DNA from 3 places in the Candidatus Flexifilum breve genome. Region 3 is predicted to be linked to each of the others. Evidence: riboswitches for the same ligand, from Rfam matches in the RefSeq annotation. Region 3 holds a riboswitch; each other region holds the start of a gene.
The links. A riboswitch is a leader RNA that binds a small molecule or an ion and turns the genes downstream of it on or off. The one in region 3 is predicted to bind S-adenosylmethionine.

Region 1: another riboswitch for S-adenosylmethionine. It lies ahead of IPK17_RS01895 (trans-sulfuration enzyme family protein); the one in region 3 lies ahead of metK (methionine adenosyltransferase).
Region 2: another riboswitch for S-adenosylmethionine. It lies ahead of IPK17_RS14355 (DUF1003 domain-containing protein); the one in region 3 lies ahead of metK (methionine adenosyltransferase).

Annotation. Positions count from the first base shown of each region.
Region 1 is NZ_JADJPI010000004.1:239,409-243,691, reverse strand. Features, by position in the region: gene IPK17_RS01905 (Clp protease N-terminal domain-containing protein) at 1-1,017, opposite strand, end outside; gene IPK17_RS01900 (FHA domain-containing protein) at 1,047-1,394, opposite strand; SAM riboswitch class I at 1,557-1,669, shown strand; gene IPK17_RS01895 (trans-sulfuration enzyme family protein) at 1,800-3,059, shown strand; gene thrC (threonine synthase) at 3,179-4,283, opposite strand, start outside.
Region 2 is NZ_JADJPI010000015.1:3,006-7,288, reverse strand. Features, by position in the region: gene deoC (deoxyribose-phosphate aldolase) at 1-790, opposite strand, end outside; gene IPK17_RS14365 (hypothetical protein) at 977-1,495, opposite strand; gene IPK17_RS14360 (hypothetical protein) at 1,652-2,143, opposite strand; SAM riboswitch class I at 2,246-2,351, shown strand; gene IPK17_RS14355 (DUF1003 domain-containing protein) at 2,421-3,317, shown strand; gene IPK17_RS14350 (hypothetical protein) at 3,341-3,805, shown strand; gene IPK17_RS14345 (nucleoside phosphorylase) at 3,813-4,283, shown strand, end outside.
Region 3 is NZ_JADJPI010000037.1:245,102-249,384, reverse strand. Features, by position in the region: gene IPK17_RS32045 (CpsD/CapB family tyrosine-protein kinase) at 1-159, opposite strand, end outside; gene IPK17_RS32040 (YveK family protein) at 166-813, opposite strand; gene folE (GTP cyclohydrolase I FolE) at 972-1,670, shown strand; SAM riboswitch class I at 1,978-2,084, shown strand; gene metK (methionine adenosyltransferase) at 2,158-3,393, shown strand; gene IPK17_RS32025 (hypothetical protein) at 3,632-4,283, shown strand, end outside.

The DNA.
Region 1 (4,283 bases), on a different contig from region 3:
GGGCGCGGAACCGTCCTCTTCGCCCACGTATTCGAGGGTGAGCAGCGGCGGCAGCAGCCAATCATATTCCGTCCACACCTGAAAGCTGAATTCGCGGCGCTGCTGCCACCACGTTTTGCCGAAGTAGGGGTAGAGTTCACGCCGCAGCCAGTCACCGAGGTTGTCCACGCCGATCTTCTGAGCGACCGTCCGCAAGTCCTGTGCGTTGTTGTCCGTCCCAGCGACGAACGTGTATTTCAGCCCGGCGAGGTCAGACGTCTCCGACGTCGTCGGTTTGTCTTCCAGACGCGCGGTGAGCGGCGGCAGTGAATTCTTAACATGCTGCTCGTAGCGCTGCGCTTCATCCAGCACGATATCTGCCGTGTCGATTTTGACCACGACCGCGGCGTCCTCCATGCGATCCGTCCCGATGGGCGTCACCACGAGGATGAGCGCGGCTGTGTATCCGCCCATCAGCCGCCGCTCAACGCGAATCTGACTGTAGCCGTGGAACATGCGCCGCAGCAGCGCAATCGTCTGGTCGGAAAGGGCGAAGGTCCCGTCGAAGTCCTGCCCAAAATCGATCTTGATATAGGACTGGGCGGGAGCGTCGGTGAGGGCCCGCGTGCGCGCCTCGGATCGCAACCGCTCCAGATTAATTTCGAGCTTGCGCAGCACGCGCACGGGGATGCTGTCATTCTCTTCGAGGATCGCCAGCAGCAAATCGCGCTCGTCGATTTCCGGACGGTGCGCTTCGAGCGCGAGGTCGTTGGCGATGCTCAACACGACCTTGGTGCGCGGTGTATCGGGCACGCCCGCCCACAGGCGCTGACGGTTGCCTTTGCCTGTCAAACGGCGGATCGCATCAACCACATACTGCGGCGTTAACCCCTGTTCTTCGAGCAGCGTTCCGGTCAGGCCGCTTTGAATGTCCAGCAGGCCAATGAACAGATGCTCGACGCCGAGGTAGTAGTGATTCATGCGGAAAGATTCTTGCCGCGCATTGATCAGAATGTCTCGAAGCCCAATCGTCGCCATAAGTCTTTGTCTTTGGTCTGTAATCGCGGTTATTCGACAGGCTGAATGCGCATCCACGTGCGTCCGACGCGGAACAATTGGCCGTCGCTCAACGGGATGGTGCCTGTCACGCGCTGGTCATCCACGTTATCTTCGATAAAGGTGCCATTTTTGCTGTCGCAGTCTTCCAGCCACCACCCCTGGTCACGCCGATGCAGTTTGGCATGATACCGCGAACTATAGGTGTCGTTACGCAGGCACACATCGTTGTCTTCCTTGCGCCCGATGGTCAGCGTCCAATCGCCGCCGTCCTGCGACCCAGCGTCATCCCCAAAGGTGAGCAGCAGGCCGTCATCCACGCCGCTCATCAGCATAATGCCGACGTACTTATCTTCCATCGCCACCCTGACCACTGTTATCTGATCCTGCTCTCATAAGTATAGCGGGACTCCTCCGCTTGTGGATAGGTAATGACGGGTGGTCGAATTGCCTGCTTGCCAGCACACCAAAAGCATGCTATAGTCCTCTCCAAGTACGTTAACAAACCCCATAGCGCAACACTCTTATCCAGAGCGAGGGAGAGTACGGCTCGATGAACTCGCGGCAACCCCCACACCAGCCTTATCGGTGCGGGAAGGTGCTAAGTCCGGCAGATTATTCTGGAAGATGAGAGCGTACTTCTGGTGACCCAGGTTACGACCTCAAAGAGACTTCATGCCGAAGTCTCTTTTTATTCCCGAACCCTGCCGTGTGGAGCGAGTGCCACGGTGGGGTTTTATTGTATGGTGTGGAGACAGTCGATCATGCTCAATGGTAACAATCGGGGAAGCAAAACACGTTCAGTCCATGGCGGGACGAAGCGCGCCAAAGCCTACAACTCACTCACCGCGCCGATCGTGCAGACAGCGACGTATACCTTCAGCGATACGCAAGAGCTGATCGATTTTATGGAACGTAAGACGTGGGGCGATGGCGAAGACCGTGAGGAATACGGTCGCTATGGCAACCCGACCGTAACCGCGGTCGAACGCAAGCTGGCGGCGCTGGATGGCGGCGACGATGCCGTGCTGTATTCCTCGGGCATGAACGCGATCACCTCGCTGCTGCTGTCCATTCTCCCGGCGGGGTCGCACATCGTCATCACCGATGACTGTTATCGCCGCACCCGCCAATTCTGTTTGACCTTCCTCAAGCGTTTTGGCATTGAAACCACCGTCGTCCACATGGGTGACTACGAAGCGATGGAAACCGCCATCATCCCCAAGAAAACCCGCATCATCATCTCCGAAAGCCCGACCAACCCTTACCTCCGCATCGCCGACCTTGAACGCATCGCCCAGATTGGCAAGAAGCACCGTGTGCTCACGCTCATCGACAGCACGTTTGCGACGCCGGTCAATCAGCGTCCACTGGAATGGGGCATCGACTTTGTGCTGCACAGCGCGACCAAGTACCTCGCGGGGCACAACGATGTGCTGGCGGGCGTGATTGTGGGGCAGGGCGACCGCATGAAGGCGCTGCGTGACGCGCGCGGTGTGCTCGGCGGCGTGGTTGACCCGCATGCAGCGTATCTGGTGGATCGCGGCATCAAAACGTTGGGCGTGCGCGTACAGCAGCAGAACGAAACGGCGCTCGAAGTCGCGCGCTTCCTCGAAGCGCACCCGTCGATTGACCGCGTGTGGTATCCCGGCCTGAAGTCGCACCCCGATTACACCGTCGCGGCTTCGCAGATGGACGCGTTCGGCGGCGTCGTGACCTTCGAAGTGAAGGGGGACCTCAAGACGACCAGTGATTTCATTGACCGCATGCGCATTCCGTACATCGCGCCGAGCCTCGGCGGGGTCGAAAGCCTGATCGAGCAGCCCGCGCTGATGAGCTACTTCGAAAAGACGACCGAAGAACGCCTTGCGTTGGGCATCAAGGACAATCTGGTGCGCTTCGCCGTCGGCATCGAAGATACCAACGACCTCATCAACGATCTGGAACAGGCGCTGTCCGGCATCCGTGCCCGTCACGAATATCCGCAGATTCAGAACCTGTGGGAAGTCCGCTTCCGCCAGTAACAAGCACAAGACTCGTCGCAAAGACGCAAGGACACGAAGACGCAAAGGAATTGTTCTACTAACTCCTTTGCGTCTCTGCGTCTTCGCGCCTTTGCGTTTAATCTTGGCGTTTCTTGCTTTTATGCTGGCGTTAAGTTCGCGTCGTTGATGACTTCCGCCAGTGACTCGACCGTCGGCTTGGCCGCGAACACCCGGTTCGGGAACGCCGACTCGATGTCGTCCAGCAGCCCTTCATGATACGCAATCGTCGCGTCCGGGTCTTTCAGCACGTGACCCGTCAGGATGCCGACCACCGTCTCATGCGGCTTGATTACCCCATTTTCGACCAGCTTCTTGACGCCCGCCAGTGAACACGCCGACGCGGGTTCGCAGCCGATACCCTGCGCGTCGATCAGCGCCTTGGCATCCATGATCTGCTGGTCGGTGACCTGTTCGACCACGCCTTCCGTCCACTGGAGCGCGCGCACGGCCTTGGGGTAGTTGACCGGGTTGCCAATCTTGATCGCCGTGGCGATGGTATCCGCTTCCATCGGTTGATAGTCAGTGAAACCGTTCTGGTAGGCGCGGTACAGCGGATTCGCGCCTTCCGCCTGAATGATCGCCAGCGACGGCAGGCGGTCGATCAGGCCGATCTCATACATTTCGCGCAGACCCTTGCCAAACGCCGAACTGTTGCCGAGATTGCCGCCGGGCACGACGATCCAGTCGGGAACCTGCCAGCGCAACTGCTGGATCGTCTCGATCATGATCGACTTCTGCCCCTCAAGGCGGAACGGATTGACCGAGTTGAGCACATAAATGCCGAGCTTTTCTGAGATTTCGCGCACGAGTTCGAGGTTGCGGTCGAAGTCGGCGGCAATGCGGATGCACGTCGCGCCATACGCGACCGCTTGCGACAGTTTGCCGAGCGCGATCTGCTTGTTCTGGAACAGCACGATTCCCTGAATACCGCTCCACGCCGCGTACGCCGCCAGCGACGCCGAGGTGTTGCCCGTCGAGGCGCACGCCACCTTTTTCATACCGAGCACCTGCGCCTGCGTCAAGCCGCCCGTCATGCCGCGATCTTTGAACGATCCGGTCGGGTTTTCGCCTTCATGCTTCAGGTACAGCTTCTCCACGCCGACCCATTTGGATAGGCGCGGTGACGGGTAGAGGTTCGTGTTGCCTTCCGGGCGGCTGACGATCAGGGCAGGGTCAACGTCCGGGTAAATCATTTCTTTGTAG
Region 2 (4,283 bases), on a different contig from region 3:
CGACCTTCACGCCCGTGCGGTCGAGATACTCGCGGATCATGCGCGTCATGATCAGGCTGACTTCGAGCGTCGCGTTGACGGGTTCTTTGCCCGTCGAGGTCTTGATGAAGTCCGATCCTGCCATCATGCAGACGAGACTGGCCTGCGCGACATGCCGCAGCGTGCCGAGTTCGCCCGTCGCCAGGATCGATTTCATGTGCGCGTCGCCGCACGCCGCGCGGAACTGCTGCACCTCGTCGTAGAGCGCTTCCCAGTTACCCGTCAGCACATGCTCGCGGCTGATCACGATGTCGATCTCTTGAGCGCCCGCCGCGACCGAGTCCTGAATTTCGGTGAGGCGCGTGCGGAACGAGCTTTGCCCCGCCGGGAACCCAGTCGAGACAGCGGCGACCGGGATGCTCGTGCCCTCCAGCGCCTTGACCGCATCGGCGACGCGGCTGTGATACACGCACACCGCGCCCGTTGTGATGCCAAGATCGGCGACGCCAAGCGCTTCGAGCATGTCCTGCCGCACGGGCTGGCGAGCTTTCGCGCACAGGCGCAGCACATTGCCGGGGGTGTCGTCGCCGGAAAGGGTGGTCAGGTCAATGCAGGTGATCGCGCGCAGCAGCCACGCCGCCTGCGTGTCCTTCTTGACCGAACGGCGCGTCCCCAGCGTCGCGGCGCGGCGCTCGGCGGCGCTGGTGTTGACGCGCACGCTCCGCACCCACCCAAGATCGAGCGGCAGTCCGGGGTTACGCTCTTCACTGTGGTGATTCACATGTTCCGCGTGAATTTCGGGGATCGCCATCGGGATTCATCCTCTGATCAACTGAATTACAGCGATTATACCCTGATCCCGCGGCGTTTTGGGCGGGTGGAGATGAATGATAGACGGGTGGTGTGAAGCGGGGTGCAATCAGTGATTTTCGTGGGGATTACCGTAGGGGCGCACGGCCGTGCGCCCCTACAAGCATGTGTGCAAACGTTAAGCGGTTTACGCCGCCGCGACGGCGCGCAGTTGATCGACGAGTTCGGCGCGGTAGGGCTGAAGTTCGGCTTTGAGGCGGTCGAGGATGGCGTGCGCGTTGGCGACCTCCAGAATGAGCGCGGGATGACCCGCTTCGAGGCGACCGGAGAGTGAACTCACATGATCGTGATCCGGCTTGAAGCCTGAATCCACGAGGTTGGCGGCTAAGCGCCCGGTGACGTTGCCGAGCAGACCGCCCACCAGCGCCGCCGCGCCGACCGCGATCAGCGCCCCGACGCCGGGGATGGCCAGCGCGCCCAACTGCGCGACGCCGAGCGCCGCAATCGCCGCGCCGAGTGTGCCGCCCGTGATTCCGCCTTCATCCGGCCCGATGTCATCGTCGAGAAAAATGACCTCCCCACTGTTCGCCTTGGCGACAATCGCCGCGTGCTCAATGTGGAGATCCTTGATGCCCATGAGGTGATCGAGGGCTTTAGTGAGGGTGGTGCGCGACGGAAAGATCGCCACTACCAGTTCAGACGACATCGTTTATTCCCTTGCCAACCAGATCGTACCTGTTGAGAATACATCAACTCTGGATACTACAACAATGAATTCTTCCAATCTCATGGTGACAGGTGTCACAAATGCCGCATGGGATTGCGGGGATCAGGGATGGGCAGAGCCTCCCATCCCCGGAGGTTAGGGCGTGGTGATTTCAGCTTCGAAGGGCTGCAGGTCTTGCTGCAAACGTCCGAGCACATCGACTTCAGCTTCGGCGTCGAGCACCATAGCGACGCGGCCCGCGCTCAAATGCCCCGCTAATTCGTCCAACTGGTCATCTTTGATGCCGAGATCAATCAGGCTGGCGGTGAGGCCGCCCGTCGCCCCGCCGATCAAGCCGCCGAGCAGCGCGCCCGCGCCGATGGCGATGATCGGGCCAACGCCCGGCAGCAGGAATGCGCCTAAGCCGGCGATGCCGAGCGCCCCCATGAGCGACCCGAGCGTACCGCCCGCGATGCTGCCTTCGCTCACGCTGATGTCGTCTTCGAGGACGACCGTTTCGCCGTCGTCGGCTTTCACGATGACCGCAGAGTGTTTAATCTTCAGATAGTCCAGCGCTTTCACGCGCTCGACGGCGTCAATCAACGAACCACGCGATGGAAAAACGGCGATGATTGTATGACGTTTCATGACCGACTCCTCTCCGTTCATTACTTCCAGTATAGCGCATTGTGCGGCGCTTGACGCTGATCTCAGGATAGATTACAATGCATTTTCGAAGTTCAATTGAACATCTCATCAAGAGGCGAGGGAGAGACACGGCTCACTGATCTCGCGGCAACCCCTGAAGCGTCGGGAAGGTGCTAAGTCCGTCAGACATGGGTCTGGAAGATGAGCAATTTCTGTCTATCCCGCGCCTCTGTGTCTTGACTGCCTGAGGCGTTTTTGTTTTTTGGGGGAAGGCGCTATGCAGAACATTGACCTCAATTTACTTCGCGAAGTTCCACTCTTCGAACTGCTGGACGATCAAGAACTAGAAGCGCTGGCGCAGCAGCTTGAGCAAATGACGTTCATGCCCGGTCAGGTGATTTTCACGGCGGGTGAACCCGGCGGCACAATGTTCATTGTGCAGCGGGGCCGTGTGGAAATCTTCATCCGCGACCGCAGCCACGAGCGCGTCACCATCAGCTACATGGAAAAAGGCGAAATCTTCGGGGAACTGTCGCTGCTCGACAACGCGAGCCGCAGCACGAGCGCGCGCGCCATCGATCAGACGATGGTGCTGGTCATTGACCGGAACGACTTGCTCATGCTGGTGCGCGCCCACCCCGCTGCCGCGCTCGACATGATCGCCATGCTCGGCAAGCGCATCCGCGAGACCGATGTCTTGGTGCGCAACCGCGTCGTCGCCCGCAACGTCAACGAAGAGATGGAAGAGGTCATCAAGCCGACGATTGGCGAACGCCTCTCTGATTTTCTGACGATGGTCGCTGGTGATATTCGCTTCGTCTACTTCAACTTTGTGTGGTTCGCCGTGTGGATGGTGCTGAATATGCACATCATCCCCGGTCTGGAACCGTTTGATCCGTTCCCATTCGGCCTGCTGACGATGATCGTCTCACTGGAAGCGATCTTCCTCTCGCTGTTCGTGTTGATCAGCCAGAACCGGCAGGCGGCGCGCGACAAGATTCGCGACGACATCGAATACAGCGTGAACATCAAGGCGGAGCTGGAAATTCGCGATATTCAGGATCAACTCGACGAGATTCAGGCGCTGATCGTGCAGCAAATGGCGCAAACGCGGGTGCCGGGCAAGCTGCTGCACGCGCGCCCCAACACTTCCAAACCCGAAAATGAAGCGTGATTTGAGTAGAAAGTGATGGATCGATGCCTCCCGTGAACACCTTTGAGAAGTTCCAGACCGCGCTCCAGCAATTTCGCAAGGTGAGCGGCGACATGTTGGCGGTGACCGACACCTACACGCCGGAATTGGCCGAAAAGTCGGAGGCGTGCGGCTGGTGGTCGCCCAAGCAGATCATCGCGCACGAAGCCGGGTGGCTGGTCGAACTGCACCGCCGCTATGACCTGTTCGCAGCGGGGAATGTCGAACCGATTGAGTACGACTTCGATACATTCAACGCGCAGTCAGTCGAGGCGCGGGCACATTTGGATTGGCCGGGCACGCTCAGTGAGTTTCGCGATTTGATCGCGCGCACCATCAGCCGCGCGGAATCCCTCACAGCGCAGCAGGCGGGCGGCATTAAGGGGTATGGCGGGTGGTTGGATGCGATGAGTGAAGACATGGAAACGCACACCCATCAGTTAAGCGAGTTCAAGAAGCTGCAAGGCTAAAGCGTCAATGACGAACATGTATCCGATTCTCGAATACGACAGCAATCCCAACGCGATGATCGAGCCGCACAAGCTGCTGCGGCGGCACGAGCGCATGCCGGAATACTGTGTCCTGTGCTTCTTTCAGGAAGTGATCGCGGCGGCCTGTGCTGAAGCTGAGCAAGTGCTGGTGCTGCGCAGCGAAATGGGCAGCAATCCGGTGTACGTGATCGAGCAGGATGGTCGGCGGGTGGCGGTGGCGCATCCCGGCGTGGGCGCGCCGCTGGCCGCGGGGTATCTCGAAGAATTGATCGCGCTTGGCGCGAGCAAGATCATCGCGTGCGGCGGTGCGGGTGTGCTCAACAAAGAGCTGGCTGTCGGCCATGTGGTTGTGCCCGTGACGGCGATCCGCGATGAAGGCACGTCGTATCACTACCTGCCGCCGAGCCGCGATGTGTCGGCCAGCCCGCAAGCGATTGAAGCGATTGAGCAGACGCTG
Region 3 (4,283 bases):
CACGACGCTCTTATCTTCGCTCTGCGCCGACGAAGTGACGAGCAGCGTTTCGAGCGGCCGTTCAACGCTGGCGAACATTAGGTTCGTGCGCAGCGAACGGTACGCCTCTGCCGCGGCAGACCGCGGGTCAGTCAGGGTGATCAGGGTTGCTTTCGCCAAGTCAGTTTACTCCGGGATGGTGGATAAGACAGGCAAGCCGAGCGAGCGTTCGATATCATCGCGGCGGCGCACAATGGCACTTTCGAGATATTCCAGCACGAATACGATCACCGCGCCGAGCCCAAAGCCGATCAGCCCGCCCGCCGCCGTATTGATCGGGACGTTGGGACGCAGCAGACCATACTGCGGGCGATCCACCAGCAGCGCCGTGATGCGATCCGACTGCTGCACGGTCTGGTTTTCCCGGTTGCGGTACTGCACGAGCAAACTGCCCCATTCATAGGCGATATCGTTGGCCATATCGCCATCCGGCAGGTCGATATCGATCTGCATCGTGAAGCGGTTGCTGTCGGCGGTGAAAGTCGCCGCGCCCAGCAGATCGCCGGGGGTCATGTCGAGGTCAAGGGAGTCAATCACCTGCTGCGCGCGGTCGGTACTGCTCAAATACACGCGGTAGGACTGCATCAAACGGATCAGGGCTTCGGTCAGGCCGAGGTCGGTCCGCGCCGGCTGAATCAACACCAGTTGGGTCGAACGGTAGACGGGCGTCTGCTGGCGGCTGATAAGGTACGCGCTGGCCGCGGTGAGGATGGCCAGCAGGATCATGATCCAGCCTCGACGGAGAAGAATGCGCCCATAATCGATCAAGTTCATAGAGTATCCTCGCAAACAAAAGCCGCCTAATTCTACCGCATTCGCCAAAATAGTGAACGTTTGCTTAAACCTGACTGAAATTCATGTCCTTCTTAAGTCACCGTTTTACTCTGTATTCGCTGTGACTAGGACTGAAGCTGTAATGGAATGGTGGTCAAATGGATAAGCTGCTGAGCGACATGAATCGCTTCCACAGACATGATGATGGTGATATGCTTACCGTAATGCACGACAAAATGCAATCACCCGAATTTATGCAAGCCTTTGAGTTAGGATTGCCGCCTGTGGATCACGACAAGATTGAAACGTCGATGGTCAAGATTCTGGAAGCGGTGGGCGAAGACCCCAGCCGCGAAGGGCTGCTCAAGACCCCCAACCGCGTCGCGCGCATGTACGAGGAACTCTTGGACGGCTACCGAACTGACCCGGCCAAACTGCTGAACGGCGCGCTCTTTGATGTCGACTACGACGATATGGTGATCGTCCGCGACATCGAATTCAACAGTCTGTGCGAACATCACATGCTGCCCTTCTATGGGGTGGTTCATGTCGCCTACATCCCGCGCGACAAAGTCGTCGGGCTGTCGAAGATTCCGCGCATCGTGGACATGTTCGCGCATCGCCTGCAGGTGCAGGAACGCATGACGCGGCAGATCGCCGATTTCATTCAGGAAGTGCTGGATCCGCAAGGCGTCGCGGTCGTCGCCGATGGCGTGCACATGTGCTCGATGATCCGCGGCGTCAAGAAGCACGAATCGAGCATGACCACCAGCGCCATGCTCGGCCACTTCCGCACCGATCACATCACGCGGGGCGAATTCATGGCGCATCTGGGACGCCCGACCGCGCACCGCTAACCCCCCCCCCCCGCTGGTATTCGTTCTCGATGGTTACGGTAGGGGCCGCAACGGTTTTGTTTGGCGGCGCGCGCCCCTACGTGCTTTGGTCGCCCCGGACGGCACAGCCTCCCCGCGCCCCTATTCATAAGTTAAACTGCAGCCAGTAGCCCACATCCACCTATGTGATAGAAAACCTGAATATTCCCTGCGTCTGCTGCTGGTCTTTACACATTATTTAGAGGCCGCAAGCACTTTTGACTTGCCAAGGCCACAACACAATGCTATAGTGAATCCTAATGCAGTTGCGATGTGTTATGTCGGGCTGCACTCATCAAGAGCGAGGGAGAGAACGGCTCGTTGATCTCGCGGCAACCCCCGGAGCGCCGGGTAGGTGCCAATTCCGTCCAGAGCAAGACCTCTGGCAGATGAGCGGATAAATCAGTGATTGAGCTGAAGACGTTTCCCTGCCGGAGAAACGTCTTTTTTATTGGAGGCTCACACTCTCATGGTGCAACAACAACAGCAGGCTGCCGGCTCGACTTTCATGTCCTCCCCACGGTACTTCTTCACCTCGGAGTCCGTGTCGGAAGGCCACCCGGACAAGATGTGCGATCAGGTCTCGGATGCCGTATTGGACGCCATTCTCACGAATGATCCGAATGCGCGTGTCGCTTGCGAAAGCTCCACCACGACGGGTATCGTGTTCGTTTTCGGTGAAATCACCACGAGCACGTATGTCGATATTGAAGAACTGGTCCGCGAAACCGTGCGCGGCATCGGCTACACCCGCGGCAAGTACGGCTTTGACGCCGACACCTGCGGTGTGATGGTCTCGATTAAGGAACAGTCGTCAGATATCGCGCAGGGTGTTGACAAGGCGCTGGAAGCCCGCGAAGGCCAGATGAGCGATGCGGAAATCGAAGCGACGGGCGCGGGCGATCAAGGCATGATGATCGGCTTCGCCTGCGACGAAACGCCGGAACTGATGCCGCTGACCATTTCGCTGGCGCACAAGCTGACCCGCCGCCTCGCCGAAGCGCGCAAGTCCGGTGAAATCGACTGGCTGCGTCCCGACGCCAAGAGTCAGGTGACGGTCGAATATGCTTACGGCAAGCCGAAGCGTGTCGACACCATCGTCGTCTCAACCCAGCACGCGCCGGAAGTATCGCAGGAAGAAATCCGCAAGACGGTGATTGAACAGATCATCATGCGCGTCGTGCCCCATCACCTGCTGGACGACAACACGCGCATTTTCGTCAACCCGACCGGTCGTTTCGTCACCGGTGGCCCGCTCGGCGACGCTGGCCTGACCGGACGCAAGATCATTGTCGACACTTATGGCGGCGTGGCCCGTCACGGCGGCGGCGCGTTCTCCGGCAAGGACCCGACGAAGGTCGATCGCAGCGCGGCGTACATGGCGCGCTACATCGCCAAGAACATCGTCGCGGCGGGCATCGCCAAGCGCTTTGAACTGCAGGTGTCGTACGCCATCGGCGTCGCCCAGCCGACCTCGCTGGCCGTCGAAACCTTCGGCACGGGCGTCATCCCGGATGAACAGATCGAAGCGATCATCCGCAAGCACTTTGACATGCGCCCCGCCGCCATCATCCGCGACCTGAACCTGCGCCGCCCGATCTACAAGCAGGTCGCCGCGTATGGTCACTTTGGCCGCGATGATATCAGCGTGCCGTGGGAACAGACCGACAAGGCGGATGCCCTCCGCGCTGAAGCCGGGCTGTAGGAGAAGTTGACAGTTCACAGTCTTCAGTGAACCGTTAAAGACTAGAACTGATGTAGGGGCGCACGGCGGTGCGCCTCTACCATTTAACCCCCGTATCTCTAATTCGCATCGGACGACCGCGTTTGCTTCTGCCACGGATAACTGTGAACTGATCACTGTCAACCTATTCTCATTGCCGCGCTGCCTCGGGTTAGTGTATAGTTTCAGCAGCGGACTATTCACGAAGGTAAGGGCGATTATGCGCGCGTTGAAAGCTATCGGCAGCGGTATCAAAAACTTCATGATTCTGTTCTCGTTCATCGTCAATCTGATTCTGATCATCGTGCTGGTGGTGCTGCTCCTGCTGATCTTCGACATCAAGAACAACGTCGCCTCGCCGCTGCTCACTGGGCTGCACAGCAGTTTCGTCGGGCTGGACGAAGCCACCATCGACTGGACAATCCCCGTCCGCGATACGATCCCCGTCGTGCTCAATGTGCCGCTGGAAACGCAAACCGTCGTCGTGCTGACGCAGTCCGTGCCGCTGGTCGTGAACGCAACCATCACCCTCCCCGGCGTTGGCGTGCTCAACAACGCCAGCGTGAATCTATCGCTGCCCGCGGGGCTGGAACTGCCCGTCGCGCTCGATTTGGATGTCCCCATCAACGAGGAATTACCCGTCGCGCTGGATGTCCGCGCCGTGATCCCCGTGTCGGAGACGCAGCTCCACGACCCGATCAACAACCTGCGCCTCACGTTTGAACCGATTGTCCGCGCGCTGTTCAACCTGCCCGACAATTTTGCCGAAGCTACCCAGTTCGCCGCCGACGCGATCAGCGGGGAGCCGATCTACCTGATGGCGGACAGCGATTATTCGCGCGATCCGTGGCCGGGCTTCTCGGAGACTGCCG